Regions from separate parts of the Streptomyces sp. NPDC048604 genome, predicted to be linked through region 3. Evidence: riboswitches for the same ligand, from Rfam matches in the RefSeq annotation. Region 3 holds a riboswitch; each other region holds the start of a gene.
What was found. Region 3 has a riboswitch for thiamine pyrophosphate ahead of thiO (glycine oxidase ThiO). Riboswitches for the same ligand answer to the same signal wherever they lie in the genome.

Region 1: it holds a riboswitch for thiamine pyrophosphate, as region 3 does, so the genes downstream of both, ACGFMM_RS06640 (thiamine ABC transporter substrate binding subunit) here and thiO (glycine oxidase ThiO) in region 3, are expected to answer to the same signal.
Region 2: it holds a riboswitch for thiamine pyrophosphate, as region 3 does, so the genes downstream of both, thiC (phosphomethylpyrimidine synthase ThiC) here and thiO (glycine oxidase ThiO) in region 3, are expected to answer to the same signal.

Annotation. Positions count from the first base shown of each region.
Region 1 is NZ_JBICVX010000002.1:602,158-612,258, forward strand. Features, by position in the region: gene whiG (RNA polymerase sigma factor WhiG) at 1-653, shown strand, start outside; gene ACGFMM_RS06600 (TetR/AcrR family transcriptional regulator) at 707-1,264, shown strand; gene ACGFMM_RS06605 (murein hydrolase activator EnvC family protein) at 1,271-1,726, opposite strand; gene rpsB (30S ribosomal protein S2) at 1,990-2,880, shown strand; gene tsf (translation elongation factor Ts) at 2,983-3,819, shown strand; gene pyrH (UMP kinase) at 3,977-4,741, shown strand; gene frr (ribosome recycling factor) at 4,864-5,421, shown strand; gene ACGFMM_RS06630 (phosphatidate cytidylyltransferase) at 5,421-6,452, shown strand; gene rlmN (23S rRNA (adenine(2503)-C(2))-methyltransferase RlmN) at 6,577-7,689, shown strand; TPP riboswitch at 7,710-7,836, shown strand; gene ACGFMM_RS06640 (thiamine ABC transporter substrate binding subunit) at 7,927-9,015, shown strand; gene ACGFMM_RS06645 (ABC transporter permease) at 9,081-10,101, shown strand, end outside.
Region 2 is NZ_JBICVX010000004.1:288-8,208, reverse strand. Features, by position in the region: gene ACGFMM_RS09345 (DUF5326 family protein) at 1-79, shown strand, start outside; gene ACGFMM_RS09340 (IclR family transcriptional regulator) at 329-1,114, shown strand; gene ACGFMM_RS09335 (SsgA family sporulation/cell division regulator) at 1,260-1,694, shown strand; gene ACGFMM_RS09330 (YibE/F family protein) at 1,702-3,057, opposite strand; TPP riboswitch at 3,129-3,275, shown strand; gene thiC (phosphomethylpyrimidine synthase ThiC) at 3,268-5,064, shown strand; gene ACGFMM_RS09320 (hypothetical protein) at 5,140-6,048, opposite strand; gene ACGFMM_RS09315 (metallophosphoesterase) at 6,197-7,504, opposite strand; partial or broken gene ACGFMM_RS09310 (substrate-binding domain-containing protein) at 7,680-7,921, opposite strand, start outside.
Region 3 is NZ_JBICVX010000017.1:130,604-140,704, forward strand. Features, by position in the region: gene pknB (Stk1 family PASTA domain-containing Ser/Thr kinase) at 1-164, opposite strand, end outside; gene ACGFMM_RS29880 (thiazole synthase) at 265-1,059, opposite strand; gene thiS (sulfur carrier protein ThiS) at 1,065-1,265, opposite strand; gene thiO (glycine oxidase ThiO) at 1,262-2,431, opposite strand; TPP riboswitch at 2,429-2,540, opposite strand; gene ACGFMM_RS29895 (NAD(P)/FAD-dependent oxidoreductase) at 2,602-3,840, shown strand; gene ACGFMM_RS29900 (Rv2175c family DNA-binding protein) at 3,883-4,248, shown strand; gene thiE (thiamine phosphate synthase) at 4,332-4,994, shown strand; gene metF (methylenetetrahydrofolate reductase [NAD(P)H]) at 5,122-6,039, shown strand; gene ACGFMM_RS29915 (hypothetical protein) at 6,094-6,915, shown strand; gene ACGFMM_RS29920 (phytoene desaturase family protein) at 6,909-8,327, opposite strand; gene ACGFMM_RS29925 (DUF4126 domain-containing protein) at 8,358-8,972, opposite strand; gene ACGFMM_RS29930 (TetR/AcrR family transcriptional regulator) at 9,299-9,931, opposite strand; gene ACGFMM_RS29935 (YhgE/Pip family protein) at 9,960-10,101, opposite strand, start outside.

The DNA of each region.
Region 1 (10,101 bases), on a different contig from region 3:
GGGTCAGCGTGGGGCTGCCCTCCAACGTCGAGCAGGCCGACTTCGTGTCCTCCGGGGTCTTCGGGCTCATCGACGCCATCGAGAAGTTCGACATCGAGCGGTCCATCAAGTTCGAGACCTACGCGATCACCCGCATCCGCGGCGCGATGATCGACGAGCTCCGGGCCCTGGACTGGATTCCGCGCTCCGTACGGCAGAAGGCGCGCAACGTCGAGCGCGCCTACGCCACGCTGGAGGCGCAGCTGCGCCGCACGCCCTCGGAGAGCGAGGTCGCCGCGGAGATGGGCATCGCACTGGAGGAACTGCACGCGGTTTTCAGCCAGTTGTCACTCGCGAACGTGGTCGCGCTCGAGGAGCTGCTGCACGTCGGCGGCGAGGGCGGCGACCGGCTGTCGCTGATGGACACACTGGAGGACACCGCGGCGGACAACCCCGTCGAGGTGGCCGAGGACCGCGAGCTGCGGCGGCTGCTCGCCCGCGCCATCAACACGCTCCCGGAGCGTGAGAAGACCGTCGTCACGCTGTACTACTACGAGGGCCTCACCCTGGCCGAGATCGGCCATGTCCTCGGCGTCACCGAGAGCCGGGTGAGCCAGATCCACACCAAGTCCGTGCTGCAGCTGCGCGCCAAGCTGGCCGATGTAGGACGCTGACGCCGCGGGGCCGGTCGTACAGTGGTGCCGTGCCCAGGATTCGAGCGGCCTCCGTGGCCGAGCACCGGACCATGCAGCGCGGCGCCCTGCTCGACGCCGCGCGCTCCCTGCTGTCCGAAGGCGGGACGGAGGCGCTGACCTTCCCCGCCCTCGCCGAGCGCACGGGCCTGGCCCGCTCGTCCGTGTACGAGTACTTCCGCTCGCGCGCCGCCGTCGTCGAGGAGCTGTGCGCGGTCGACTTCCCGGTCTGGGCGGCCGAGGTGGAGGCGGCGATGGCCGCCGAGGAGAGCCCCGCGGGCAAGGTCGAGGCGTATGTCCGCAAGCAGCTCGACCTCGTCGGCGACCGCCGGCACCGCGCCGTCGTCGCGATCTCGGCCGGTGAGCTGGACGACGGCGCCCGCGAGAAGATCCGCGCGGCGCACGGCGGGCTCATCGCCATGATCGTCGAGGCCCTCGCCGATCTCGGCCGGACCGAGCCCCGCCTCTCCGCCATGCTCCTGCAGGGCATGGTCGACGCCGCCGTCCGCCGCATCGAACTCGGCGCCGCCGAGGACCCTGCTGCCATCGCCGACACCGCCGTCGCGATGGCACTCAACGGCGTCACCCGCTGACACCGGTCACCCGCTGACGCCGGTCACCGGCAGCAGCCGGGCCGGCCCCCGGCGCAGCAGACGCAGCGGGTCCAGGTAGGCATCACCCCGCAGCAGGCCCCAGTGGAGGCAGGACTCGGGGCAGTGCGTGCCGGGCGCGACCCGGGCTACGAGATCACCGGGCCGGACCACGGTCCCGGTGGCGACCAGCGGCTCCACCGGGCTGTACGTCGTGCGGAGCGGCGGGTCGCCGGTGCCCGCCAGGGTGATCGTGAGGACCCCGCGGCCGCCGACCGGCCCGGCGAACGTGACCGTGCCCGCCGCGGACGCGCGCACCGGCGCCCCCGCCGGGGCCGCCAGGTCCACGCCCCGGTGCCCCGCGGCGTACGGCCCGGGCGGCGGCTCCCACCCCCGCAGGACCTCCGGCCGCGGCGGCCCGAGGGGCCACAGCAGCGCCAGCGCCAGCAGGAGCGACGTCGTCATGAGGTGCATGACGGAAGGCTGCCCCGGCTGCCCGGACCCTGACGGCCGACGCCTCGATCTGTGGACTACTGACCGGTTGTGGACAGCGCCGTCACCCGGCACGTCCGGGGTCCCGTACACTTCCTATGGCGACCCGGGTCACCGGGTCGACTTCGCACGCCCCGCCACCACCCTCACCGGTCGTGGCAGCGCCTTTCGGTCCCTCGTGGCACGGCGCGCCGGGGTGTCAGGACATAACCGAGAAAACTCAAGGAGATACGGCCATGGCCGTCGTCACGATGCGGGAGCTGCTGGAGAGCGGCGTCCACTTCGGTCACCAGACCCGTCGCTGGAACCCGAAGATGAAGCGCTTCATCTTCACCGAGCGCAACGGCATCTACATCATCGACCTGCTCCAGTCGCTGTCGTACATCGACCGCGCCTACGAGTTCGTCAAGGAGACCGTCGCCCACGGCGGCTCCATCATGTTCGTCGGCACGAAGAAGCAGGCCCAGGAGGCCATCGCCGAGCAGGCCACGCGCGTGGGCATGCCCTACGTCAACCAGCGCTGGCTCGGCGGCATGCTGACCAACTTCTCCACCGTCTACAAGCGCCTTCAGCGTCTGAAGGAGCTCGAGGCGATCGACTTCGAGGACGTGGCCGCCTCCGGCCTCACCAAGAAGGAGCTCCTGGTCCTCTCGCGCGAGAAGGCCAAGCTGGAGAAGACCCTCGGTGGTATCCGCGAGATGCAGAAGGTGCCGAGCGCCGTCTGGATCGTCGACACCAAGAAGGAGCACATCGCCGTCGGTGAGGCGCGCAAGCTCCACATCCCGGTCGTCGCGATCCTCGACACCAACTGCGACCCCGACGAGGTCGACTACAAGATCCCGGGCAACGACGACGCGATCCGCTCCGTCACCCTGCTCACCCGCGTGATCGCCGACGCCGTCGCCGAGGGCCTCATCGCCCGCTCCGGCGCCGCGACCGGCGACCAGAAGCCGGGCGAGAAGGCTGCGGGCGAGCCGCTCGCCGAGTGGGAGCGCGACCTGCTCGAGGGCGAGAAGAAGGACGCCGCCGACGAGGCGGAGAAGGCTCCGGAGGCTCCGGTCGCCGACGCTCCGGTCGCCGACGCTCCGGCCGCCGAGGCTCCGGCCGCCGACGCCGAGCAGGCCTGACCTTCACACTTCGGTTGCTGACGGCGGGGGCTCACAAGGCCCCCGCCGTCCACCCGTAGATCTTCGTAGATCTTTCAGACTTCGAGAGAGAAATACAGACTCATGGCGAACTACACCGCCGCTGACGTCAAGAAGCTCCGCGAGCTCACCGGCGCCGGCATGATGGACTGCAAGAAGGCGCTCGACGAGGCCGAGGGCAGCGTCGACAAGGCTGTCGAGGCGCTGCGCATCAAGGGCCAGAAGGGTGTCGCCAAGCGTGAGGGCCGCTCCGCCGAGAACGGCGCCGTGGTCTCCCTCATCGCCGACGACAACACCTCCGGTGTCATCCTCGAGCTGAAGTGCGAGACGGACTTCGTCGCCAAGGGCGACAAGTTCCAGGCCGCCGCGAACGCGCTCGTCGCGCACGCCGCCGCCACCTCGCCGGCCGACATCGAGGCGCTGCTCGCCTCCGAGATCGAGCCCGGCAAGACCGTCCAGGCGTACGTGGACGAGGCCAACGCCAACCTCGGCGAGAAGATCGTCCTGGACCGCTTCGCGCAGTTCTCCGGCGCGTTCGTCACCGCCTACATGCACCGCACCATGCCCGACCTGCCGCCGCAGATCGGTGTCCTGGTCGAGCTGGACAAGGCCGACGCGGCTGTCGCCAAGGGCATCGCCCAGCACATCGCCGCCTTCGCGCCGAAGTACCTCGACAAGGAGGACGTCCCGGCCGAGGTCGTGGAGTCCGAGCGTCGCATCGCCGAGGAGACCACCCGCGCCGAGGGCAAGCCCGAGGCCGCGATCGCCAAGATCGTCGAGGGTCGCGTCAACGGCTTCTTCAAGGACGCCACGCTGCTCGGCCAGCCGTACGCGCTGGACAACAAGAAGTCCGTCCAGAAGGTTCTGGACGAGGCCGGTGTCACCCTGAAGCGCTTCGCGCGCATCAAGGTCGGCATCTGAGCCGGTATCTGATCGACCAGGGAGCCCGCTAGGGTTTCCACAGCAGTCGCCGGCCGCCCAGGCGCCGACGACGGCAGATCTGACGAGGAGGCCATTGCCGCAGGGACACCAGACCCACCGGCAATGGCCTTCTTCGTATGTGCACGAGGAGATCTCCATGAACCAGGGCGCCGCACAGGGCGACGACATCCACGCCAAAAAGGCCGGCCGCTTCATGCTGAAGCTGTCCGGCGAGGCCTTCTCCGGCGGCACCGGCCTCGGCGTCGACCCCGACATCGTCCACGCCATCGCGCGCGAGATCGCCGCCGTCGTCCGCGACGGCGCGGAGATCGCGATCGTCATCGGCGGTGGCAACTTCTTCCGGGGCGCCGAGCTCCAGGTCCGCGGCATGGACCGGGCCCGCTCCGACTACATGGGCATGCTCGGCACCGTCATGAACTGCCTGGCACTCCAGGACTTCCTGGAGAAGGAGGGCATCGACTCCCGCGTCCAGACCGCCATCACCATGGGCCAGGTCGCGGAACCGTACATCCCGCTGCGTGCCGTACGGCACCTGGAGAAGGGCCGTGTGGTCATCTTCGGCGCGGGCATGGGCATGCCGTACTTCTCCACCGACACCACCGCGGCGCAGCGCGCCCTGGAGATCGACGCGGAAGCCCTGCTCATGGGCAAGAACGGCGTCGACGGCGTGTACGACTCCGACCCGAAGACCAACCCGGACGCGGTGAAGTTCGACGCGCTGGAGTACGGCGAGGTGATTTCCCGGGACCTGAAGGTCGCGGACGCCACCGCCGTCACGCTCTGCCGCGACAACAACCTCCCGATCCTCGTCTTCGAGCTTCTCGCGGAGGGCAATATCGCCCGCGCGGTGAAGGGTGAGAAGATCGGCACTCTCGTGAGCGACCAGGGCACCCGGGCCTGAAGCCGGTTACCGCCCCTCCCCCGGAGCCCCCAGGGCCCCGGGGGGACCCCCATGGGATGGACAGAGCCCTGCCGGGGGTACACCGTGCAGGACACAGACGCGACGACACGCAGGAGCAAGTGGTGATCGAAGAGACCCTCCTCGAGGCCGAGGAGAAGATGGAGAAGGCCGTCGTGGTCGCCAAGGAGGACTTCGCCGCGATCCGCACCGGCCGTGCGCACCCGGCGATGTTCAACAAGATCGTGGCGGACTACTACGGCGCCCTCACGCCCATCAACCAGCTGGCGTCCTTCTCGGTGCCCGAGCCGCGCATGGCCGTGGTGACCCCGTTCGACAAGAGCGCCCTGCGCAACATCGAGCAGGCCATCCGCGACTCCGACCTCGGCGTCAACCCGAGCAACGACGGCAACATCATCCGTGTGACGTTCCCGGAGCTCACCGAGGAGCGCCGCCGCGAGTACATCAAGGTCGCCAAGGGCAAGGCCGAGGACTCGAAGATCTCGATCCGCTCCGTGCGCCGCAAGGCCAAGGAGACCATCGACAAGGCCATCAAGGACGGCGACATCGGCGAGGACGAGGGCCGGCGCGCGGAGAAGGAGCTCGACGACCTGACCGCGAAGTACGTCGCGCAGGTCGACGAGCTGCTCAAGCACAAGGAAGCCGAGCTTCTCGAGGTCTGATGAACGACTCTTCCTGGGGAGCCCCCCCGGCCCCCGCCGGTGTCTGGGGACCCGACCAGGGACCCGCCCCGGCGGGTCCCGGGGGGCCGCTTCCGGCGGGTCCCGCATACGATCAGCATCGGGCGCAGCAGACTGCGCCCATGCCCATCGTGCCCGATGTTCCGGCCGCCGGAGACCAGGAGCCCATGTCCACGCCGCCCCCGCCCCCGCAGAAGAAGAGCGCGGGACGTGACCTGGGAGCGGCGATAGGGGTCGGCGTCGGACTCGGTGCCGTCATCATCGCCTCCCTGTTCATCTGGAAGGCCGCGTTCGTCGGCGTCATAACGGTCGCCGTCGTCGTCGGGCTCTGGGAGCTCACCACCCGCCTGCAGGAACGCAAGGCCATCAAGGCCCCGCTCGTCCCGCTCGCGGTCGGCGGCGCGGCGATGGTCGTGGCCGGGTACGTGCGCGGTGCGGAGGGCGCCTGGGTCGCGATGGCGCTGACCGCGCTCGCGGTGCTGGTGTGGCGCATGACGGAACCCCCCGAGGGGTACCTGAAGGACGTCACGGCCGGCGTCTTCGCCGCGTTCTACGTGCCGTTCCTGGCGACGTTCGTGTCCATGATGCTGACCGCGGACGACGGGCCCGAGCGGGTGCTGACGTTCCTGCTGCTGACCGTGGTCAGCGACACCGGCGCGTACGCGATCGGCTGGCGCTTCGGCAAGCACAAGCTGGCCCCGCGGATCAGCCCCGGCAAGACCCGCGAGGGCCTGCTGGGCGCGGTCACGTTCGCGATGGCGGCCGGCGCGCTGTGCATGGAGCTGCTGATCGACGACGGGACGTGGTGGCAGGGTCTGCTGCTCGGCCTGGCGGTGGCGGCGAGCGCGACGCTCGGCGACCTCGGCGAGTCGATGATCAAGCGCGACCTCGGCATCAAGGACATGGGCACCCTGCTCCCCGGTCACGGCGGCATCATGGACCGCCTGGACTCGCTGCTGCCCACGGCCCCGGTGGTGTGGCTGCTGCTGGTCGTGTTCGTCGGTTCGGGCTGAGCCGGGGCTGTCTGCGGCTCCGGCTGAGAGCTGTGGTTTCGGCCGGAGGTTTCCCGTGCCGTTACCCTGGAAGGGCGCGCTGCTCCGAGCGGCGCGCCTTTCGTCATTACGAGGAGTACCTGCCATGGCCCGCCCCGCACCGGGAGAGCTCACCTTCGTCGCGCCGCGCGGAGCCAAGAAGCCGCCGCGGCACCTCGCCGACCTCACGCCCGCGGAGCGCAAGGACGCCGTGGCCGCGATCGGCGAGAAGCCGTTCCGCGCCAAGCAGCTGTCGACGCACTACTTCTCGCGGTACGTGCACGACCCGGCCCAGTGGACCGACATCCCGGCGGCCGCCCGCGAGAAGCTCGCCGGGGAGCTGCTGCCCGACCTGATGTCGGTGGTCCGGCACATCTCGTGCGACGAGGACACCACCCGTAAGACGCTGTGGCGGCTGCACGACGGCACGCTCGTCGAGTCCGTGCTGATGCGGTACCCGGACCGGGTCACCATGTGCATCTCCTCGCAGGCCGGCTGCGGCATGAACTGCCCGTTCTGCGCCACCGGCCAGGCCGGCCTGGACCGGAACCTGTCGACCGCCGAGATCGTGCACCAGATCGTCGACGGCATGCGCGCCCTGCGCGACGGCGAGGTCCCCGGCGGCCCCGCCCGCCTGAGCAACATCGTCTTCATGGGCATGGGCGAGCCGCTCGCCAACTACAACCGGGTCGTCGGCGCGATCCGCCGGCTGACCGACCCGGAGCCGGACGGCCTCGGACTGTCGCAGCGCGGTATCACCGTCTCCACCGTCGGCCTGGTGCCGGCGATGCTGCGGTTCGCCGACGAGGGCTTCAAGTGCCGCCTCGCCGTCTCCCTGCACGCCCCCGACGACGAGCTGCGTGACACCCTCGTGCCGGTCAACACCCGCTGGAAGGTCCGCGAGGTCCTCGACGCCGCCTGGGAGTACGCGGAGAAGTCCGGCCGCCGGATCTCCATCGAGTACGCCCTGATCCGCGACATCAACGACCAGGCCTGGCGTGGTGACCTGCTCGGCCGGCTGCTGAAGGGCAAGCGGGTGCATGTCAACCTCATCCCGCTCAACCCGACGCCCGGCTCGAAGTGGACCGCCTCCCGCCCCGAGGACGAGAAGGCGTTCGTCGAGGCCATCGCCGCGCACGGCGTCCCGGTGACCGTCCGGGACACCCGCGGCCAGGAGATCGACGGAGCCTGCGGACAGCTCGCCGCGGCCGAACGGTAGTCTGGGCCTCGTACATCTGCATATTCCGACAGGGGAGCGCCACAGCGCTGAGAGTGCGGTAACACGCTGTTGAACAGGCACAGCGGCCGCAGACCCTCTGAACCTCGCCCAGGTCATTCTGGGTAGGAAGTTCGGTCGTTACTCGAGCTGTTGCGCCCTGCCCGCAGCCGGTGGATCCGCACGTCCCCGGCCGCGGGCAGGGCCGCGTCTTCTCCTGGTCATACCCAGGAGGAATCAGTGAGCACCAAGAAGGCCGCCGCCGTCGCGCTCGTCGCGGCGCTCGGCGTCACGACGCTGGCCGCGTGCGGCAGCGACAAGGCCGACACCGCCGGCGAGGGCACGAAGTCCAAGACCGTCACGCTCGTCAGCCACGACTCGTTCAACGCCTCCAAGGAGGTGCTGGCCGAGTTCACGAAGCAGACCGGTCTCACCGTCAAGGTCCTCAAGAGCGGCGACGCCGGCGAGGCCCTCAACAAGGAGATCCTCACCAAGGGCTCCCCGCAGGGCGATGTCTTCTTCGGCATCGACAACACCCTGCTCTCCCGTGGCCTGGACAACGGCCTCTTCGAGCCGTACGAGGCCAAGGGCCTGGACCGGATCCCGGCCGCGCTGCAGCTCGACAAGGCCGAGCACCGGGTCACCCCGATCGACACCGGCGACATCTGCGTCAACTACGACAAGAAGTACTTCGCCGACAAGAAGCTCGCCCCGCCGCAGACCTTCGACGACCTGGCGAAGCCCGCGTACAAGGACCTGCTCGTGGTGGAGAACCCCGAGCGCTCCTCCCCGGGCCTCGGCTTCCTGCTCGGCACCGCCGCGCAGTACGGCGACGAGGGCTGGCAGGACTACTGGACGAAGCTCAAGGCCAACGGCGTGAAGACCGTCGACAGCTGGGAGCTCGCCTACAACCAGGAGTTCTCCGGCTCCGCGGGCGGCAAGAAGGCCAAGGGCGACCGGCCGCTGGTCGTCTCGTACGCCTCCAGCCCCCCGGTCGAGGTGCTGTACTCCGAGCCGCAGCCGAAGGAGGCCCCGACGGGCGTCTCCACCGGCACCTGCTTCCGGCAGACGGAGTTCGCGGGCCTGCTGAAGGGGGCGAAGAACGCCGAGGGCGGCAAGGAGCTGATCGACTTCCTGATCTCGAAGAAGTTCCAGGACGACATGCCGCTGCAGATGTTCGTCAACCCGGTGACGAAGGACGCGGCCCTGCCGGAGCTGTTCACGAAGCACGGGGCGGTGATCGCCCAGCCGCAGACGATGGCTCCGGAGAAGATCGCCGAGAAGCGTGAGCAGTGGATCCAGTCGTGGTCGTCGCTCGTCCTGAAGTAGGCCGGGCCCCCGCCGGCCGGCCGGTGGTACGGGACCTGCGCGGGAGCGCGGTGCGGCTCGGCCTGATGGCCCTGCCCGTCGCGTTCTTCGCGGTCTTCTTCGCCTGGCCCGTCGTGTCGATCGTCGCCCGCGGCGTGAGGACCGACGGGACCTGGCAGTTCGGCCGGATCGGCGAGACGCTGAGCCGGCCGGACATCCTCGAGGTGCTGTGGTTCACGCTCTGGCAGGCCGCCGCGTCGACGGCGTTGACGCTGCTGGTCGCGCTGCCCGGCGCGTATGTCTTCGCCCGCCTGGACTTCCCCGGCAAGACGGTGCTGCGGGCCGTGGTGACCGTGCCGTTCGTGCTGCCCACGGTCATGGTCGGCACGGCGTTCCTGGCCCTTGTCGGCCGGGGCGGGCTGACGGACGAACTGTGGGGGCTGCGGCTCGACACGTCGGTGTGGGCGATCCTGCTCGCGCACGTCTTCTTCAACTACGCGGTGGTCGTCCGGACCGTGGGCGGTCTGTGGGCGCAGCTCGACCCGCGGCAGGAGGAGGCGGCGCGGGTGCTCGGCGCGTCCCGCTGGCAGGCGTGGCGGCGGGTGACGCTGCCCGCGCTGACGCCGTCGGTGGCCGCGGCGGCGCTGATGGTCTTCCTGTTCACCTTCACCTCCTTCGGCGTCGTGCAGATCCTCGGCGGGACGTCGTACTCCACGCTGGAGGCGGAGATCTACCGGCAGACCGCCCGGCTGCTCGACCTGCCGACGGCGGCGGTGCTGACGCTGGTGCAGTTCGTCGCCGTGGGCACGATCCTCGCGGTGCACGCCCGGACGGTGCGGCGCAAGGAGACCGCGCTGCAGCTGGTCCCCGCCGGGAGCACGGCGCGCCGGCCGCGCGGGGCGGGCCAGTGGGCGCTGCTCGGCGGGGTGCTGGCGTCGGTGGCGCTGCTGATCCTGCTGCCGCTGGGCACGCTGGTGGAGCGGTCCTTCGCCGGTCCCGACGGGTACGGCCTCGCCTACTACCGGGCGCTGGGCTCGCTCGACGAGGCCGGCACCTTCCTCGTACCGCCGCTGGAGGCGATCGGGAACTCGCTGGAGTACGCGGTCG
Region 2 (7,921 bases), on a different contig from region 3:
TTTCGTGGCCCTGGTCGGCGGACTGGTCTTCGTCGTCCGTAAGTTCATGACGTCCTCGACGTCCAAGAGCGACTGGTAGCACAAGCTACTGATCGGTATGGCCTCCTGGCCGGGTATTAGCCCGGCCGGGGGATAAGCCCCGGGTGAAACCCCTGCACCCCAGGGGCTGCCATTAGAGTGGAAAACCGCTGCCGCCCTGGGAATTGAGGCGTTGTCGAACCCCCTGGCCCGTGGATTCAACGTCCGGTCCGTGGAGTGCGGCAGGTGAGCGGGGGAGGCCCCCGCGGACGGGTGCGCCCACCCGTCGACACGCCCTGGGGGTGACCTTGTGGCCACGGCTTTCGCTCCGCAGACGGCCGCGCCGAGCGCGCCGACCCTGATCGGCTCGGTGCAGCGGGCGTTGAGGCTCCTGGAGGCCGTGGGCTCCCACGAGGACGGGGCCCCCGCCAAACAGCTCGCCAGGGAGGCCGGTCTGGCCCTCCCCACCACGTACCACCTGCTCCGTACGCTGACGTACGAGGGCTATCTGCGGCGCGAGAAGGGCGTGTTCGTCCTCGGCGACGCGGCCGGCCGGCTGGCCGGCGGGGGAGCCGTGCAGAATCGTCGCAGCAAGATCGAGGATTCGCTGGCCTTCTGGCGCGACTCGATCGGCGTCCCGGTGTACTTCGCGATCTACCGCGAGGGCGAGATCGAACTCGTCGCCGTCGCCGACACGCCCGCCGTCCCCGCCGTCGACGAATGGGCGGACTTCCGCGAAACCGGACACGCACATGCGATCGGCCAGTGCCTGCTCAGTCAACTGGACGAGAAAAGCCGTCAAGACCATCTCGACCGGCATCCGGTCGAAGCACTCACTCCGTACACGGTGCGTAACCGACGGGCGCTTTTGGAGCGTTTGGGCGATATGGGGCGAATGGAGCCCGCAATCGAACGTCAGGAATATGCACTCGGCACGGTCTGTGCCGCGATCCCCATCACCGTGGGGTCAACTGCGGCCGCCATGGCCATTTCCCTCCCCCTCCACCAGGCAAATCGGTTGCTCCCCGCAGTCGAACAACTACGGAATGAGATCGGAAGGCTCTTGAGTTCTCTCGCGTTCTCTATCAGTATCTGAAAAATCACTCCTTGTGATCTCCAAACGCTTGGACCACGATGGCGTCAAGAGGGCCATGGGGGATCGTTCCTGGCCGTTTTCGCCACAGGTCACTGCTTTCCACAGCTGTCTTGTCAGAACTGCTTCATCTACTGCGGGGTACACGATGCGCGAGTCGGTGCAGGCCGAGGTCCTGATGAGCTTCCTCGTCTCCGAGGAGCTCTCCTTCCGGATCCCGGTGGAGCTGCGGTACGAGACCAGGGATCCCTACGCGGTGCGGATGACCTTCCACCTGCCCGGCGACGCGCCTGTGACCTGGGCGTTCGGCCGTGAGCTGCTGCTCGACGGGATCAACAGGCCGAGCGGTGACGGCGACGTCCACATCGCGCCCACCGAGCCGGAGGACCTCTCGGACGTCTCCATCCGGCTCCAGGTGGGCACCGATCGGGCCCTGTTCCGGGCCAGCGCCCCGCCGCTGGTCGCCTTCCTGGACCGTACGGACAAGCTGGTCCCGCTCGGCCAGGAGCGCACCCTCGGGGACTTCGAGGACTCCCTGGAGGCGGCGCTCGGCAAGATCCTCGCCGAGGAGAACGCCGGCTGACGGTCCGCTACTTCGCGCGTCGGCGCCGTCCGCCCCGAGCCGGCCGGCGCTTCGCGGGCTCTCCCGCTCCGTCCCCCGGCCGGTCGGCCGAGACGACCAGCGCCGCCAGTGCCGTCGTGACCGGCACCGAGGCGACCAGTCCGATCGAGCCGACCAGCGTCCGGACGATCTCCTGCGCGACCAACTCGCTGTTGGCCACGTTCCCCACGCTGCTCTGCGCGATCGAGAACAGCAGCAGCAGGGGCAGCGCAGCGCCCGCGTAGGCGAGGACGAGCGTGTTGACCACGGACGCGATGTGGTCCCGGCCGATCCGGATGCCCGCCCGGTACAGCGCGCGCGGCCCCATCCGCGGATCCGCCTGGTGCAGCTCCCAGACCGCGGAGGTCTGGGTCACCGTCACATCGTCGAGCACGCCCAGCGAGCCGATGATGATGCCCGCGAGCAGCAGGCCGGACATGTCGATCTCCGGGTAGAGGCCGTGGATCAGACCGGTGTAGTCGTCGGTGTTCCCCGACAGCGCCGCCCAGCCGACGAACACCGAGCCGAGCAGGCCGATCAGCAGCAGCGAGATCAGCGTGCCGAGGACCGCCACCGAGGTCCGGGCCGACAGGCCGTGGCACAGGTAGAGCGCGATCAGCATGATGGCGCTCGACCCGACCACCGCCACCACCAGCGGGTTCGAGCCCTGCAGGATCGCCGGCAGGATGAAGAAGGTCAGGACGACGAAACTCGCCGCGAGCGAGATCAGCGCCATCACGCCGCGCATCCGTCCCACGGCCACCACCGCGAGCGCGAAGATCAGCGCGAGCACCGTGAGCGGAACCTTCCGGTTCACGTCGGCCACGGAGTACTGCAGATCGCGCGGGGCGTCCGGGGCGTACGCGACCACCACGCCCTGGCCCTCGTGGAGTTGGCGGGGCGCGTCCGGCTGCACGATCTCGGTGAACGTACGGCCCTTCTGCGGGCCCGTGGTGACCTCGACGGTCGCCTTGGTGCACTCCCCCTGCTGGGCGTTCACGGCCTCGCGGCCCTGCGGGGTCGAGGTGTCGCCGGTGGGCGGGACCTGGGCGGCGTTGACGTCCTTGCAGTCGATCTTCTCGGCCGAGACGACCTTGCCCTGCTCGGTCTGCCGGTCGAAGCCCACGCCGGTGCGCTCGTGCGCGGGCGCACCGCCCGGCCAGAGCACCACCAGCCCGACCACGACGGCGGTGGCGAACGGGATCAGCACCGCGGCGATGACCTTGCGCAGATGGCGGGAGACAGGCGTTGCCGGCCCGTGACTGTGGGTGTGGGCATGGCCGTGTCCGTGGCCGCCGTCCTGCCCTTGGTCGTCCGGTTCGGGGTTCCGCTGCGTGGAAGTCACCGACCGATCATCGCAAGAACGAGGGGGGCCCTCTGTTCAGCACGCCAGGGGAAACGCTAGCGTGGTGACACCTTTGCACACGCGGGAGCTCGGAGCACCGGGCTGAGAGGGCGCTGATCACCGTACGCGCGTACCGATGTACGTACGGGAGGAGGCTGCGCCGACCGCCGAACCTGTTACCGGGTAATGCCGGCGTAGGGAGTAGGTCTCATGACCATTCAGGATGCACGCACGCCTGCCGCCGATCAGGCCGCTGACCAGGCCTCCGACCAGGCCGAGCGGAAGCCGGGCTGGCACAAGGGGTACGTCGAGGGCTCCCGCCCCGACCTCCGGGTGCCGGTTCGGCAGGTGCACCTCACCAACGGCAAGGACGTGACGCTGTACGACACGTCCGGTCCGTACACCGACCCCGGCGTGGAGACCGACGTCCGGCGCGGCCTGCCGCCGCTCCGCGAGAACTGGATCATCGGCCGCGGCGACACCGAGGAGTACGCGGGCCGTCCCGTCCGTCCCGAGGACGACGGCATCAAGCACACCTCGCCGCGCGGCGGTCTGAAGAACCTCGACGCGGTCTTCCCCGGCCGTCCCCGGCTGCCCCGCCGGGGCCGCGACGGCCAGGCGGTGACGCAGCTCGCGTACGCCCGCCGGGGCGAGATCACCCCGGAGATGGAGTACGTCGCGATCCGCGAGAACGTTTCTCCCGAGGTCGTCCGCGAGGAGATCGCCGCCGGGCGGGCGGTGCTGCCGGCGAACGTGAACCACCCGGAGATCGAGCCGATGATCATCGGCAAGCGGTTCCTGGTGAAGGTCAACGCCAACATCGGCAACTCCGCCGTCACCTCCTCCATCGAGGAGGAGGTGGAGAAGATGACCTGGGCCACCAAGTGGGGCGCGGACACGGTGATGGACCTTTCCACCGGCCGCAACATCCACACCACCCGTGAGTGGGTCCTTCGCAACTCCCCCGTGCCGATCGGCACCGTGCCGCTCTACCAGGCCCTGGAGAAGGTCGATGGCAAGGCCGAGGAACTGACCTGGGAGATCTACAAGGACACGGTCATCGAGCAGGCCGAGCAGGGCGTCGACTACATGACGGTCCACGCCGGCGTGCTGCTGCCGTACGTGCCGCTGACCGCCCGCCGCAAGACCGGCATCGTCTCCCGCGGCGGCTCGATCATGGCCGCCTGGTGCCTCGCGCACCACAAGGAGAACTTCCTCTACACGAACTTCGAGGAGCTCTGCGAGATCCTCGCGACGTACGACGTGACGTACTCGCTCGGCGACGGCCTGCGGCCCGGCTCGATCGCGGACGCCAACGACGCGGCGCAGTTCGCCGAGCTGAAGACGCTGGGCGAGCTGAACACCATCGCCAAGCGGCACAACGTGCAGACCATGATCGAGGGCCCGGGCCACGTCCCGATGCACAAGATCAAGGAGAACATCGACCTCCAGCAGGAGATCTGCGAAGAGGCGCCGTTCTACACGCTCGGCCCGCTGACCACGGACGTCGCGCCCGCGTACGACCACATCACCTCCGGCATCGGCGCGGCGATGATCGCCTGGTGGGGCACCGCGATGCTCTGCTACGTCACGCCCAAGGAGCACCTGGGCCTGCCGAACAAGGACGACGTGAAGACCGGCGTGATCACGTACAAGATCGCGGCGCACGCGGCGGACCTGGCGAAGGGCCACCCGGGGGCGCAGGAGTGGGACGACGCGCTGTCGGACGCCCGCTTCGAGTTCCGCTGGGAGGACCAGTTCAACCTCGCCATGGACCCGGACACGGCCCGTGAGTTCCACGACGAGACGCTTCCGGCGGAGCCGGCGAAGACGGCGCACTTCTGCTCGATGTGCGGCCCGAAGTTCTGCTCGATGAAGATCTCGCAGGACATCCGCCGCGAGCACGGCGGCGATCTGAAGGCCGACGAGATCGAGGCGGGCATGGCGGAGAAGTCCGCCGAGTTCGCCGCTTCCGGGAACCGGGTCTACCTGCCGATGGCGGAGTAGCCCGGACCGGGACGGAACGGGACGGCCGGCGACACCTCGGGGGAGTCGCCGGCCGTTCCTTCTGTCGGGCTCAGCTCAGTTGCGCGGAGCGTCGGGCTCGTCGTCCGAGTCCGCATCCGAATCCACGTCCGAGTCCGCGTCCGGGTTTGATTCCGGTGCCGTGCTGAAGTCCGGGGCCGTGAAGTCGGGGCTGGTGAAGTCCGGGCTGGTGAAGGACGGACGGACCTCGGACTTGCCCTCGTCGGGGCTGGTGAAGTCCGGACCGCTGTAGCCGACCTTCGGGTAGCGGTGCTGCGGATGCGGCGGACCGGAGGAGGCCGGGCCGGCGCTCGGGTCGGCCAGGGCGTCGCGCAGGAACGGGATGATGCCGCGTTCCAGAAGGGCGTGCCGCCACGCCTCCCGGGCCCGTGACACCTCGTCGGGCAGCTCACCGCCCGGTTCCTGCGCCGGGACCTCGGTGGCGCTGTTGCGCAGGGCCGTCAGGAGCAGCCCGATCGCCGCGCACAGCAGGCCGAAGGCGGTGACCGCCGTGAAGAACCAGCCCGCGGTGATCAGCGCCCCGGCGAAGTCCGGCGCGGCGCCGACCGCCTGGAGCACCGAGCCGAACAGCAGGAAGATCACCGCCGCGAGCCCGGCGAGGATCGGCGCCAGGACGGTGACGACGGCCGCGAAGCCCGCGCCCGGGCCGCTCAGCTCCTCGTCGTCGTCGCCCCGGGACAGGACGGCGTCCATCACGCTCGGCCGGGCCGGCGGCGAGCGGAAGTCCTGGCGGACCTTCACGAAGTGCTCGTACTCGGCCGTCGCCGCCGTGGCGATGAGGGCCGTCGCGTTCAACGCCATCGTGCGCAGCTGCTCGGCGTTGAGCCGCTTCCCGATCTCGGCGAGATCCGGACGTTCGTGCGCGGTGCGCAGTGCGTCGTCGAGGATCCGCTCGAACTCGGCGCGGTCCTCGGTCAGCAGGTGTGGAGCCACATTCATGTGCATCCCCCGATGCTCCGAAGGCCGGATCACCCGCGGAGCACGGGCGGTTGGGCACAAACGGAGGAGAGCCTGCTACGGATAGGCAGATGGTAGAGCCGGGACGGCACGCGGTGACAGGGGGTTTCCGTAAATCGCCTTCCCGGCCCCGGGCTCAGTCATGCAGCGGGAGCCGCTGCACCAACAGCTTTCCGGCCATGGTCACGCCGCCGTCCATGGCGATCGCGAGCCCGTCCGCGTACACGTGCGGCCCCTCGACCACCGGACCGGAGCCGTCCTCGCCGTCCCCGTTCTCGCCGCCGACCTGGCCGAGGAGGTACGGGATGGGGCTGTGCCCGTGGACGATGCGGGTGCCGCCGTAGGTGGCGAGGAGCTCCCGTACGGCCTGGGGGCCGGCCTCGTCGCGGAAGGCGAAGCGCTTGGTGAACTTGCGGAACAGGTCCCAGCACTCGTCCGCGTCGTTGCGGTTGAGGGCTTCGTGGACGGTGTCGTTGACGTCCTCGATGGTGTCGCCGTACTCGAGGTACGCGGTGGTGTCGGAGTGCAGCAGGAGGTGTCCGTCCTCCTGCGCCACGGCGTCGAGCCGGGACATCCACTGCAGGTGGACGTCCTGGAGGCGGTCCATGTCGTGCTTCTGTCCGCCGTTGAGCAGCCAGGCCGCCTGGAAGGTGGCGGTGCCGGCCCCGGAGTTGACGGGGGTGTCGCCGAAGCGCTTCGCGCCGATGAGCAGCAGCTCGTGGTTGCCCATGAGGGCCTTGCAGTAGCCGCCGGCCGCGGCGGCCTCGGCGGACAGCCGCATGACGAGGTCGATGACGCCGATGCCGTCGGGGCCGCGGTCGGTGAAGTCGCCGAGGAACCACAGGCGGGCGTTGCCGGCGGACCAGTGGCCCTCGGAGTCGATCAGGCCCTGTTCGTGCAGGGCGACCAGGAGTTCGTCGAGGTAGCCGTGCACGTCGCCGACCACGTAGAGCGGGCCGGGGCCGTCGGGCCGGGGCGCGGGGGCGGGCTCGGCGGCCGGTTCGACGCGGACCTGGAGGGTGTCGCCCCGGTTGATCACCGGGAGGTCGCGCGCGGTGGGGGTGTAGCCGTCGGGGAACTCGTCCGCGGGGACGGCGTTGCCGGGGTGCCCCGAGCCGGCGGGCTCGGCCTGCGGCGCGTCGGGCGGCGAGGCCGTGCCCTGGGAGGGGGCGGCCGGCGCGGGCGCGGCGGGCGGGACCGTGGTCGGCGGGACCGTGGTCTGCGCGGGTACTGCCTGCGCGGATGTGGCCGGGGTGGCCGGGGTGGCCGCAGCGACCGGGGTGGCCGAAGAGCCCTCCACCGGCGGGATTTCCGTGGCGTACGGGTTTCCGGCGACCGGCGAGGCGGAATGGCCCTGCACCGGCACCCGTGCATAAGGCGGCACACGGAAATCACGCAATGTGGCCGTCCGCACCACGGGTTCCTGACCGGCCCCCTGAGTCATCGACCCCTCCACCACCGTCGCGACCGCCCTGCACATCGCGGACCGACCTGGTCGGGGTGGTCCGCGATGTCGTGCGCCCATCATAGGAATGACGCTCCCTCTGTGTGACGCACCAGGGGTGGTGAATCGGGGTCCACTCCCGGTTCACCGGTTGTTTCGCCCCAATTGGGAAGGTCTAGTCCTGCGCGGGCGACCGGGGCGGGCTGACCGTCGTCCGGGGCGAGCGCCTTTGCGACGACGTCCGGACGATCAGCTCCGTCGGTATCACCTGCTCCACCGGTCCGTCCGTGTCGATGCCTTCGATGGCGTCGATGAGGAGTTGGACGACGGCGGTGCCGATGCGTCGGGGTTTGAGGGAGAGGGTGGTGATGGGGGGTTCGGTGGTGGCGTAGACGGTGGATTCGCTGCAGCAGACGA
Region 3 (10,101 bases):
GCGGCGAGCTCCGGGTGCATGACCTTGAGGGCGAGCACGCGGTCCAGACGGGTGTCGAGGGCGCGGTACACGGTGGCCATGCCGCCGACGGCGATACGCGCGTCGATGCGGTACCGGCCGTCGAGCAGCTGCCCGACGAGCGGGTCCCTGAGCGTCGTATCCACGCGCCCGAGTCTACGAGGCCCGGGACCCTGCCCGGCCCGTACGCCGTGCACTGCAGCGCACCTGTGACGCAGGAGCCCCGCCGTCGCCGCGGGGCCCCGGTCAGAACGCGGGGCGTTCGGGGTCCAGGCGGGCGCGGCCGTCGACGGGGGAGGACGCCTCGGCGAAGTGGCGCCGGGGGATCCGGCCCGCGCCGTGGGCCAGTCGGCCGGACTCCACGGCCAGGCGCATCGCCCTGGCCATCCGCACCGGGTCCTGGGCCCTGGTCACCGCCGACGCCAGCATCACCGCCGCGCAGCCCAGCTCCATCGCCAGCGCCGCGTCGGACGCCGTGCCCGCGCCGGCGTCGAGGATCACCGGGACGCCCGCGCGCTCCACGATCAGTTCGAAGTTGTGCGGGTTGCGGATGCCCAGGCCGGAGCCGATGGGCGAGCCGAGCGGCATGATCGCCGCGCAGCCCGCGTCCTCCAGCTTGCGCGCGAGGACCGGGTCGTCGTTGGTGTACGGGAGGACGGTGAAACCGTCGTCGACCAGCGTCTCCGCCGCGGCCAACAGTTCCTCGCCGTCCGGCAGCAGCGTCCGCTCGTCCGCCACGACCTCCAGCTTGATCCAGTCCGTGCCCAGCGCCTCCCGTGCCAGCCGCGCCGTCAGGACCGCCTCGCCGGCCGTGTAGCAGCCCGCCGTGTTCGGCAGCACCTTGATGCCCAGGCGGGTCAGCACGGACAGCACCGAGCCCTGCACCGTGGGGTCCAGGCGACGCATCGCCACCGTGGTCAGCTCCGTGCCGCTCGCCACCAGCGCGCGCTCCAGCACGTCCAGGCTGGGGGCCCCGCCCGTGCCCATGATCAGACGGGAGGTGAACTCGGCGCCGCCGAGTACCAGCGTGTCGTCCGCCATCGTCCTCAGCCTCCCTGGACCGCGGTGAGGATCTCCACGCGGTCGCCCTCCGCGAGGACCGTCGCCGGCCACTCGCTCCTCGGCACCACCGTCTCGTTCACCGCCGCCGCGACCCCCGACGCCGCCGCCGTCAGCGTCGCGACCAGCGCGTCGAGGGAGAGGGGGGCGGGGAGCGCGCGGGGCTCGCCGTTCACGGACACGTTCATACGGGCTGCTCCTGACGCACGGTCGAAGGGGAGAAACGGCGGGGACTGAACGGGCGCGCCTCCTCCGGCGCCGTCCCGGTGGCCAGGATCTCGGCCATCACGTCGCCCGTGACGGGGGTCAGCAGCACCCCGTTGCGGTAGTGCCCGGTGGCGAGCAGCAGCCCCGGCAGGGCGGTCGCGCCCAGCAGCGGCGCGTTGTCGGGGGAGCCGGGGCGCAGTCCCGCCCGGGTCTCGGTCAGCGGCAGCTCGGTCAGCCCCGGCACCAGCTCGTGCGCGTCGCGCAGCAGCTCGTACACGCCGCCCGCGGTCACCGTGGTGTCCCAGCCCAGCTCCTCGCTGGTCGCGCCGATCACCAGCTCGCCGTTCTCCCGCGGCACCAGATACACCTGGCTGCCCCGCACCACCGCCCGCACCGTCCGGGACAGGAACGGCGCGTACGCCGGCGGCACCGTCAGCCGCAGCACCTGCCCCTTCACCGGCCGCACCGGCGGGAGCACGTCCTCGGGCACCCCCGCGAGCCGCCCGCTCAGGCTGCCGCCGGCCAGCACCACCTGGTCCGCGGCGAGCGGGGTGCCGTCGTCCAGGACGACCCCCGCCGCCCGGTCGCGTACGACGGTCAGCCGCTCCGCCCAGGCCCGGTGGAACACCACCCCGGCCCGCTCGCAGGCGACGAGCAGCGCGTCGGCGAGCCGTCGCGGGTCCACCTGGTGGTCCCCGTCGACCCGCAGCCCGCCCCGCACCCCGGGCGCGAGCATCGGCTCCAGGCGGCGGCACTCCCGTCCGCTGAGCCACACCGACTCCAGGCCGCAGCGCGTCTGCAGCGCGTGCAGTTCGCGCAGGTGCGCACGGTCGTCGGCGTCGAGGGCCACCGCGAGGGTGCCGCAGGCGCGGTGGCCGACGTCCAGGCCGGTGGCGTCGGCGAGTTCGGCGACGAACCGCGGATAGCGGCGTGCGGAGGCGAGGTTGAGGCCGAGCAGCGTCTCCTCGCCGTAGTGGAGTTCGGTGACCGCGGCCAGCATCCCGGCCGCGACCCGCGCGGCCCCGCCTCCGGGTTCCGGATCGGCGACCGCGGTGCGCAGTCCGCGCTGCGCCGCGCGCCAGGCCGTGACCAGCCCGACGATCCCGCCCCCGACGACGAGGACGTCCGCATTCGTACGTGCGTGCATGGGCGTCCAGCCCCTCCCTTCGCCGGCATGACCCGGATCAGGTTCGTACGGTCGGAGGCCGCCAGCCTCCCTCTCAGCCCGGTGCGTCCGGGCTCCCGCGTGTGCTCTACGTTGACGGCCAGACTAGCCCACGGGTTCCTGACGGATCGTCAGGTGCGTAAGGTGGACGGGTGAGCGAGCAGCGGGAGCAGACACAGCAGCAGGCGCCGCAGCGGCGCGTGGTCGTCGTCGGCGCCGGGATGGCCGGAGTCCAGACCGCCGTGGCCCTGCGCGAACAGGGATTCACCGGACCGGTCGTCCTCATCGGCGCCGAGCCCCACCAGCCGTACGACCGGCCGCCGCTGTCCAAGGCCGTGCTCCTCGGCAAGGCCGAGGACTCCGCCTTCGACGTCGACTTCGAGTCCCTCGGCGTCGAACTCCGCCTCGGCGTCGAGGCCACCGGGCTGCGCGCCGGGGACCGCGAGGTCGACACCGAGGCCGGCCCCGTCCCGTACGACGTGCTCGTCCTCGCCACCGGCGCGTACCCGGTCACCCTGCCCGGCTCCGAGGGCGTCCCCGGCGTCCACCTGCTGCGCACCCTCGACGACGCCGCCCGCCTCAAGCCCGTCCTGGAGCGCCGGCACGACATCGTCGTGGTCGGCGCCGGCTGGATCGGCGCCGAGTTCGCCACCGCCGCCCGCGAGGCCGGCTGCGCCGTCACCGTCGTCGAGGCCGCCGGCCGGCCGCTCGCCGGGGCCCTGCCCGCCGAGGTCGCGGAGCCGATGGCCGCCTGGTACGCCGAGAGCGGCGCCGCACTCGTCACCGGCGCCCGCGTCGAGCGGCTCGCCCCCGGCGAGGTCCGGCTCGCCGACGGCCGCAGGCTGCCCGCCGACGCCGTCGTCGTCGGCATCGGCGCCCGCCCCGCCACCGAGTGGCTCGCCGGCTCCGGCATCGCGCTGGGCCCGGACGGCTCCGTCACCGCCGACGACCGGCTGCGCACCTCCCTGCCCGACGTGTACGCGGTCGGCGACTGCGCCTCGTTCCCCTCCGCCCGCTACGGCGAGCGGCTGCTCGTCCACCACTGGGACAACGCCCTGCAGGGCCCGCGCACGGTCGCCGCCGCGATCACCGGCGGGCCCGCGGCCGCGCCCGCGTACGACCCGGTGCCGTACTTCTGGTCCGAGCAGTTCGGCCGCTTCGTCCAGTACGCGGGACACCACGCCCACGCCGACGCCCTGCTGTGGCGCGGCGCGCCCGGCGACGCCGCCTGGTCGGTGCTGTGGCTGCGCGACGACGTGCCGGTGGCCCTGCTCGCCGTCGGCCGCCCCCGGGACCTCGCCCAGGGGCGCAGGCTGATCGAGGCGGGCAGTCCGGTCGACCGGGAGCGCGCCGCGGACCCGGCTGTCCCTCTGAAGGCCGCACTCCGGTAGGCCCGACTACCGGCTGTCGGTCCTGGATGGCAGGCTTGTCCCGTGACCGAGATTGACGCAAAGATCGATGCTCTCGTCCCTGCCTGGCTCTACCTCCCCGACATCGCGGAAATGCTCGACGTCGAGGTGACGCGCGTGCGCCAGCTGGTCAAGGAGGGCCAGCTCATCGCCGTGCGCCGTGGAGAGAACAAGGCGCTTCAGGTGCCGGCCGCCTTCATCGACGGCGACCGGGTCGTCAAGGGCCTCAGCGGCACCCTGACGCTCCTGAAGGACGACGGCTTCACCGACGAAGAGATGCTGGAGTGGCTCTTCACTCCGGACCCGACCCTGCCGGGCACGCCCGCGCAGGCGCTGAGCGAGAATCGCGGCACCGAGGTGAAGCGCCGCGCCCAGGCGCTCGCCGTCTGACGCAACCGCAGGATCCGACAGGCGGTGCACGGGACGGGTCCGCCCGCCCCGCGCACCGCCGCACCACCCGGGGGGAACGCCTCATGTCCACGCCTCATGCCCAGCTGTCGGACACCCTGCTGTCCGACGCCCGGCTCTACCTGTGCACGGACGCCCGCAAGCGCCAGGGAGACCTGCCCGCGTTCCTCGACGCCGTGCTCTCCTCCGGCGTGGACATCGTCCAGCTCCGCGACAAGGGCATGGAGGCCGGCGAGGAGCTGGAGCACCTCGCCGTGTTCGCCGACGCCTGCCGCCGGCACGGCAAGCTGCTCGCGGTGAACGACCGGGCCGACGTCGCCCACGCCATCGGCTCCGACGTGCTCCACCTCGGCCAGGGCGACCTGCCGGTGCCCGCCGCCCGCGCGATCCTCGGCGAGGGAGTGCTGATCGGCCGCTCCTGCCACGCCGAGTCCGAGGCCGCCGCCGCGGCCGTCGAGCCCGGCGTCGACTACTTCTGCACCGGCCCCTGCTGGCCCACCCCGACCAAGCCGGGCCGGTACGCCCCGGGCCTCGACCTGGTGCGGTACACGGCGGGGCTCGCCCAGGACCGGCCGTGGTTCGCCATCGGCGGCATCGACGCCGGGAACCTGGACGAGGTGCTGGACGCCGGTGCCCGCCGGATCGTGGTCGTCCGGGCGGTCACCGAGGCCGACGATCCGGGTGCGGCCGCCGCCGACCTGGCCAAGCGGGTCCGCGAGCGCGTCTAGCCGCGTACGGGCCGCGAGCGTGTCCAGACCCGTACGGAGGAACCCGGGGAGAACACGGGTGTCCAAAAAGGTGTCCAGTTCGTGGACGTCGCTTCGCCCGCGCATAGACCTTGTCTAACCTGCCCCTATGGCACTGGGAACCGCTTCGACCCGCTCCGACCGCGCCCGCACGGTCCGCGAGATCCTCGCGTCCGGCAAGACGTCGTACTCCTTCGAGTTCTACGCGCCCCGGACCGAGAAGGGCGAGCGGAGCCTGTGGAACGCGCTGCGGCGCGTCGAGGCGGTCGGCCCGAGCTTCGTCTCGGTGACCTACGGCGCCGGCGGCACCACCCGCGTCGGCACCGTCAAGACCACCCACGAGATCGCCGCCGACACCATCCTCACCCCCGTCGCCCACCTCACCGCCGTCGACCATTCGGTGGCCGAACTGCGGAACGTGCTGGGTCAGTATGCGGACGCCGGCATCCGGAACATGCTCGCGCTGCGCGGCGACCCGGCCGGCGATCCGCTGGGCGAGTGGGTCGAGCACCCCGAGGGCGTCCGGTACGCGGCCGACCTGGTGCGGCTGATCAAGGAGTCCGGGGACTTCTGCGTCGGCGTCGCGGCCTTCCCCGAGATGCACCCCCGCTCCACCGACTGGGACACGGACATCCGGCACTTCGTGGACAAGTGCCGCGCCGGCGCGGACTACGCGATCACCCAGATGTTTTTCGATCCGGAGAAATATCTGCGGCTGCGTGACAGCGCCGAGCGGGCGGGCTGCGAGACCCCGATCATCCCCGAGGTCATGCCCGTTGTGACCGCGAAGACCCTCGACCGGCTGCCCCAGCTGAGCAACGCGGTCTTCCCCGCGGACGTGAAAGAGCGGATGCTCGCCGTCAGGGACGATCCCGCCGCTGTACGCTCCATCGGTATCGAGTTCGCGACCGAGTTCTGCGCGCGGCTGCTGTCCGAGGGTGTCCCGGGGCTGCACTTCATCACGCTGAACAACTCGACCGCGACGCTCGAGATCTACGAGAATCTCGGACTGCACGAGCAGTCGTGACCGGCGTACCCGCCCCGACCCGCGGCGTACTCCGTAGGAGAGGGGCGGGCGGGCATGGGGTGGACGGTCCTCTACATCGCGTTCGGAGTCGTCGCGCTGTGGCTGCTCGGTGAGGTCCTGCTCCAGTACAAGGCACGGCTGCGCTGGCGGCTGCTGGCCTTCGGCGGCTTCCTGCTGGTCGTACTGGGCGTACTGCTGCCGTCGGTGGCGGTGATCGTCTTCGGCGCGCTGGCGTTCGCCGTCGGCCAGATCTACGTGACGCTGTCGTACCGCCGCGGCTTCTCCACCGGCTGGGCGCTCGGCGGCAGCCCGGGCGCGAGCCGCCGCCGCAAGTCCGGCCCGCCCGCCGACCGCGGCCCCCAGCTGGAGGTCACCGAGCTCGCCTACGAGCCCGCCGAGCCCGAGCCGGGCGAGGGCGCGGCCGTGTACGAGCCGGAGCCGATGCCCGACGACACCGGCCAGTACGGCATCTACGACACCTCGTACGACCAGGGCCAGGGTCATGGCCAGGGGCAGCCGCAGTACGGCGGCTACGACGCCTACCAGCAGCCCGGCTACGACCAGCCCGGCTACGGCCAGGCCGCCGGGTACGACTACGGCGCCGGCGCTCAGCAGCAGTACGCCGCCTACTCCGACCCGTACATCGGCCCCGGCACCGACCAGCAGTACGCCGCCTACGACTACGGCCAGCAGGGCGGGCAGGGCCAGCCCGACCCGTACGCCGCCCCGTACAGCTACGACACCCCGCCCGGCGGCGTGTGGGTGCCGCAGCAGCGCGACGGCGAGCAGCCGCCGTACCCCCAGCAGCCCCCGCAGCCGCAGCAGCCCCCGCAGTACGGCTACTACGACCAGGACCAGCAGCAGTACCGCTACTGAGAGCCGCGGAAGCCCGCGCCCTCCACGATCAGGCCCGCCACCAGCGCGCCCGACATGCCCGCATGGGCGAGCCCGCCGCCCGGGTGCGCCCAGCCGCCCGCGAAGTACAGGCCGGGCAGCGGCGAGAGGTTGGCGGCGGGCAGCAGCCTGCCCCCGCCGCCCGCCAGCGCCGGGCCCGGCACCTCGGCCGCCCCGGTCTGACGCAGGGTGTCCCGCGGGGTCCTGACCTCCTGCCGGAGCAGCCGCTCGCGCAGCCCCGGCACCGCCCGCTCCGCCGCCTCAAGCAACGGCCCCGCGTACGCCGCCCCCTCGTGCTCCGGGGCCGTCGGCACGGTCGCCGTGACCGTCACCGACTCGTGCTCCCCGTCCGGGACCAGCGCCGGGTCCCCGGGCCGCAGCACCGTCACCGTGGGCCGCCCGCCCGCCGCGTGCACCACCGTGCGGTGCGCCGCGCCCGGCTCCCGGCCGCCGCGCAGCGCGAGGCAGAGGACGACCCGGCCGGTGCCGGGGGACTGGTGGCGCGGCCCCCGCGCCACGACCCCGTCCCGGACGAGCGCCGGCACGGGCGCGCCCGCGACGACATGGTCCGCGTCGACGACGGTTCCGTCGGCCAGGCCGACGCCGGCCGCCCGGCCGTCCTTCACCGGCACGTCGGTGACCTCGGCCCCGAACACGAACTCCACCCGCCGCTGCAGGCACCGCTCATACACCGCGGTCGCCAGCGCACGCAGGCCCCCGGCCACGTACCAGCTGCCGAAGGTCTGCTCCATGTACGGCAGCACCGCGGCCGAGGCCGGGGCGGTCGCCGGATCGAAGCCGTAGGCCGCGGCGTACGAGTCGAGGAGCGCCACCAGGCGCGGGTCGCGCAGCTCCCGCGCGCCGATCTGGGCGAGTGTGGTCGTCGGCCGGCGCAGCAGGCCCGGCTTCGGGGCCGGGTACGGCTCGCGGGCGTACACCGAGACGTCCTCGGGCTGCGGCTCCTCCAGGAGCGGCCGGCGGGTGCGGTCCCAGGCCTCCCGGGCGCGCACCAGGAAGTCGCCCCAGCGCATCCCCGCGCCCGCGCCGAGCGCCGCGTCCAGGGCGGTGACGGTGCCGGCGCGGGAGGCGTTCGGCAGGTCCACGGACGTGCCGTCGGCGAAGAGGTGACGGCTCGCCGGGTCGACCTCGGTGAGCCCGACGCAGCGCTCCAGGGGCTCCTTGCCGGTCTTCACGAACAGGTCGCGGTAGACCGCGGGAAGATGCAGCAGCCCGGGGCCGGTGTCGAAGGCGAAGCCGTCCCGCTCGAAGCGGCCCACGGCCCCGCCGTACGTGTCCGTCCGCTCGTACACCGTCACCCGGTGGCCGGCGACGGCCAGCCGCGCCGCGGCGGCCATCGCGCCCAGTCCCGCCCCGATCACTGCGATTCGTGCCATGCGGGCGACTTTATCCGCTGCCGCGGACGGTCAGCCGGGCGGTGCCATGCCCGCTCTGGCCAGCCTTTTCTCCTCGCGGAGCGCGGCTCGCCGGCGCCGGAAGCGGCGGATCCGGGAGATCAGGAACAGCACGGTCGCCAGGCCGGCGATCAGCAGGGTCGCGGCGATGGACGCCGCCGCCACCGGGTGGAATATGGCGAAGGTGACGAGCCCGGCGACGCCGAGGTCCTCCGCGATGCTGATCACGATGTTGCTGACCGGCTCCGGCGAGGTGTTCACCGCCATCCGGGTGCCCGCCTTGACCAGGTGGCTCATCAGCGCCGTCGAGCCTCCGACGGCCGCGGCCGCCACCTCGGGCAGCGAGCCGCTCTCGCCGGCGAGCAGGGCGCCCACGACCGCTCCGGCGATCGGCCGGACGACCGTGTGCACGGAGTCCCAGACGGAGTCGACGTACGGGACCTTGTCCGCCACCGCCTCGATCAGGAAGAGGACGCCGGCCGCCACGAGGACGTCGGTGCGCTGCAGGGCGGCGGGCACCTCGTCGGAGACGCCGGTCACGCCGAAGAGGCCGAGGAGGAGGACCACCGCGTACGCGTTGATCCCCGTCGCCCAGCCGCTGGTGAAGACCAGAGGAAGTACGGACACGCGCATGATCGTATCCAGCCGGGACGGCGGCGCGGGCGAGTATCCGTACAGACGTCTGAGTACGGCTACTCAGGCGCCCGGTTGAGTAGCCGTGCGGATGGGCCCCGGCCTGCCCGGACGGAAGAGTGGAGCCCACGGAAGGGGCGCGGGCCCGGACCGCCGGCACGGGGCGGCGGAACGGTCCCGCGCACCGGCCGGAACGGGGGTGCACGAGGGCACGGGGGTGCCACGGGGGAACGGGAAAGCCGGTCCGGCGAGGCTCGGGGGGATCGAGCCTCGCCGGACCGGCTTCTCGTCTGTCGCGGCCACTCCGCCGTCCGTCGCGGCTACTCAGCGGTGAGCGGACGGGCCTTGGGGCCGTGGACGCGGCCGTGCAGCAGCAGCGACAGCGCGCCGTGCACGTCGTCCAGGGAGCGCTCGCTCTGGAACGCCTGCCAGTCGAGCGCGGCCACCAGCACCATCCCGACCAGCGCCGCCGCGGTGAGCTGCACGTCGATCTCGTCGCTCAGCTCGCCCGCCTCGACGCCTTCGCGCAGCACGCCCTCCACCACGGCCACCGCCTGCTGACGGACGACCAGGAGGGTGGAGTTCCAGGTCCGGTTGGTCCGCCAGAGCTCGGCCACGTACAGCTGCGTGAACGACGGGTAGCGCTCGATGAAGACCAGGCCGGCCCGGATCATCGCGTCCAGCGCGTCGATCCGGGAGCCGCCGCGGGCGGTGGTCTCGTCGGCCGCCGACCGCAGCGAGGCCGTCAGCAGGCCGACGCCGTGCCGCAGCAGCTCCTCGAACAGTTCGTTCTTGCTCTTGAAGTTGTAATAGACGGTGCCCTTGGCGACGCCCGCCCGCTCGGCGATCTCGTCCACGGTCGTGGCCGAGAAGCCCTGCTCCGCTATGAGCGTCACCGCCGCCTCGTACAGCTTGGCCCGGGTGGCCTGCCGTCTGGTGCTGCTGCTGTCCATGAGCCCGATTGTCACAGGTCCCTCCGGCTCACAGGCTCAGTTCGGGGTGCAGCCGGTCCAGCGTCCACACCTGCTTGCGGCGGGCGGAGACCGCGGTGAGCGCCAGCGCGCCCAGCGTGAAGGCGGCGAGCACCGCCACGCCCTGCCAGACCGGTCCGACCGGACCGCCG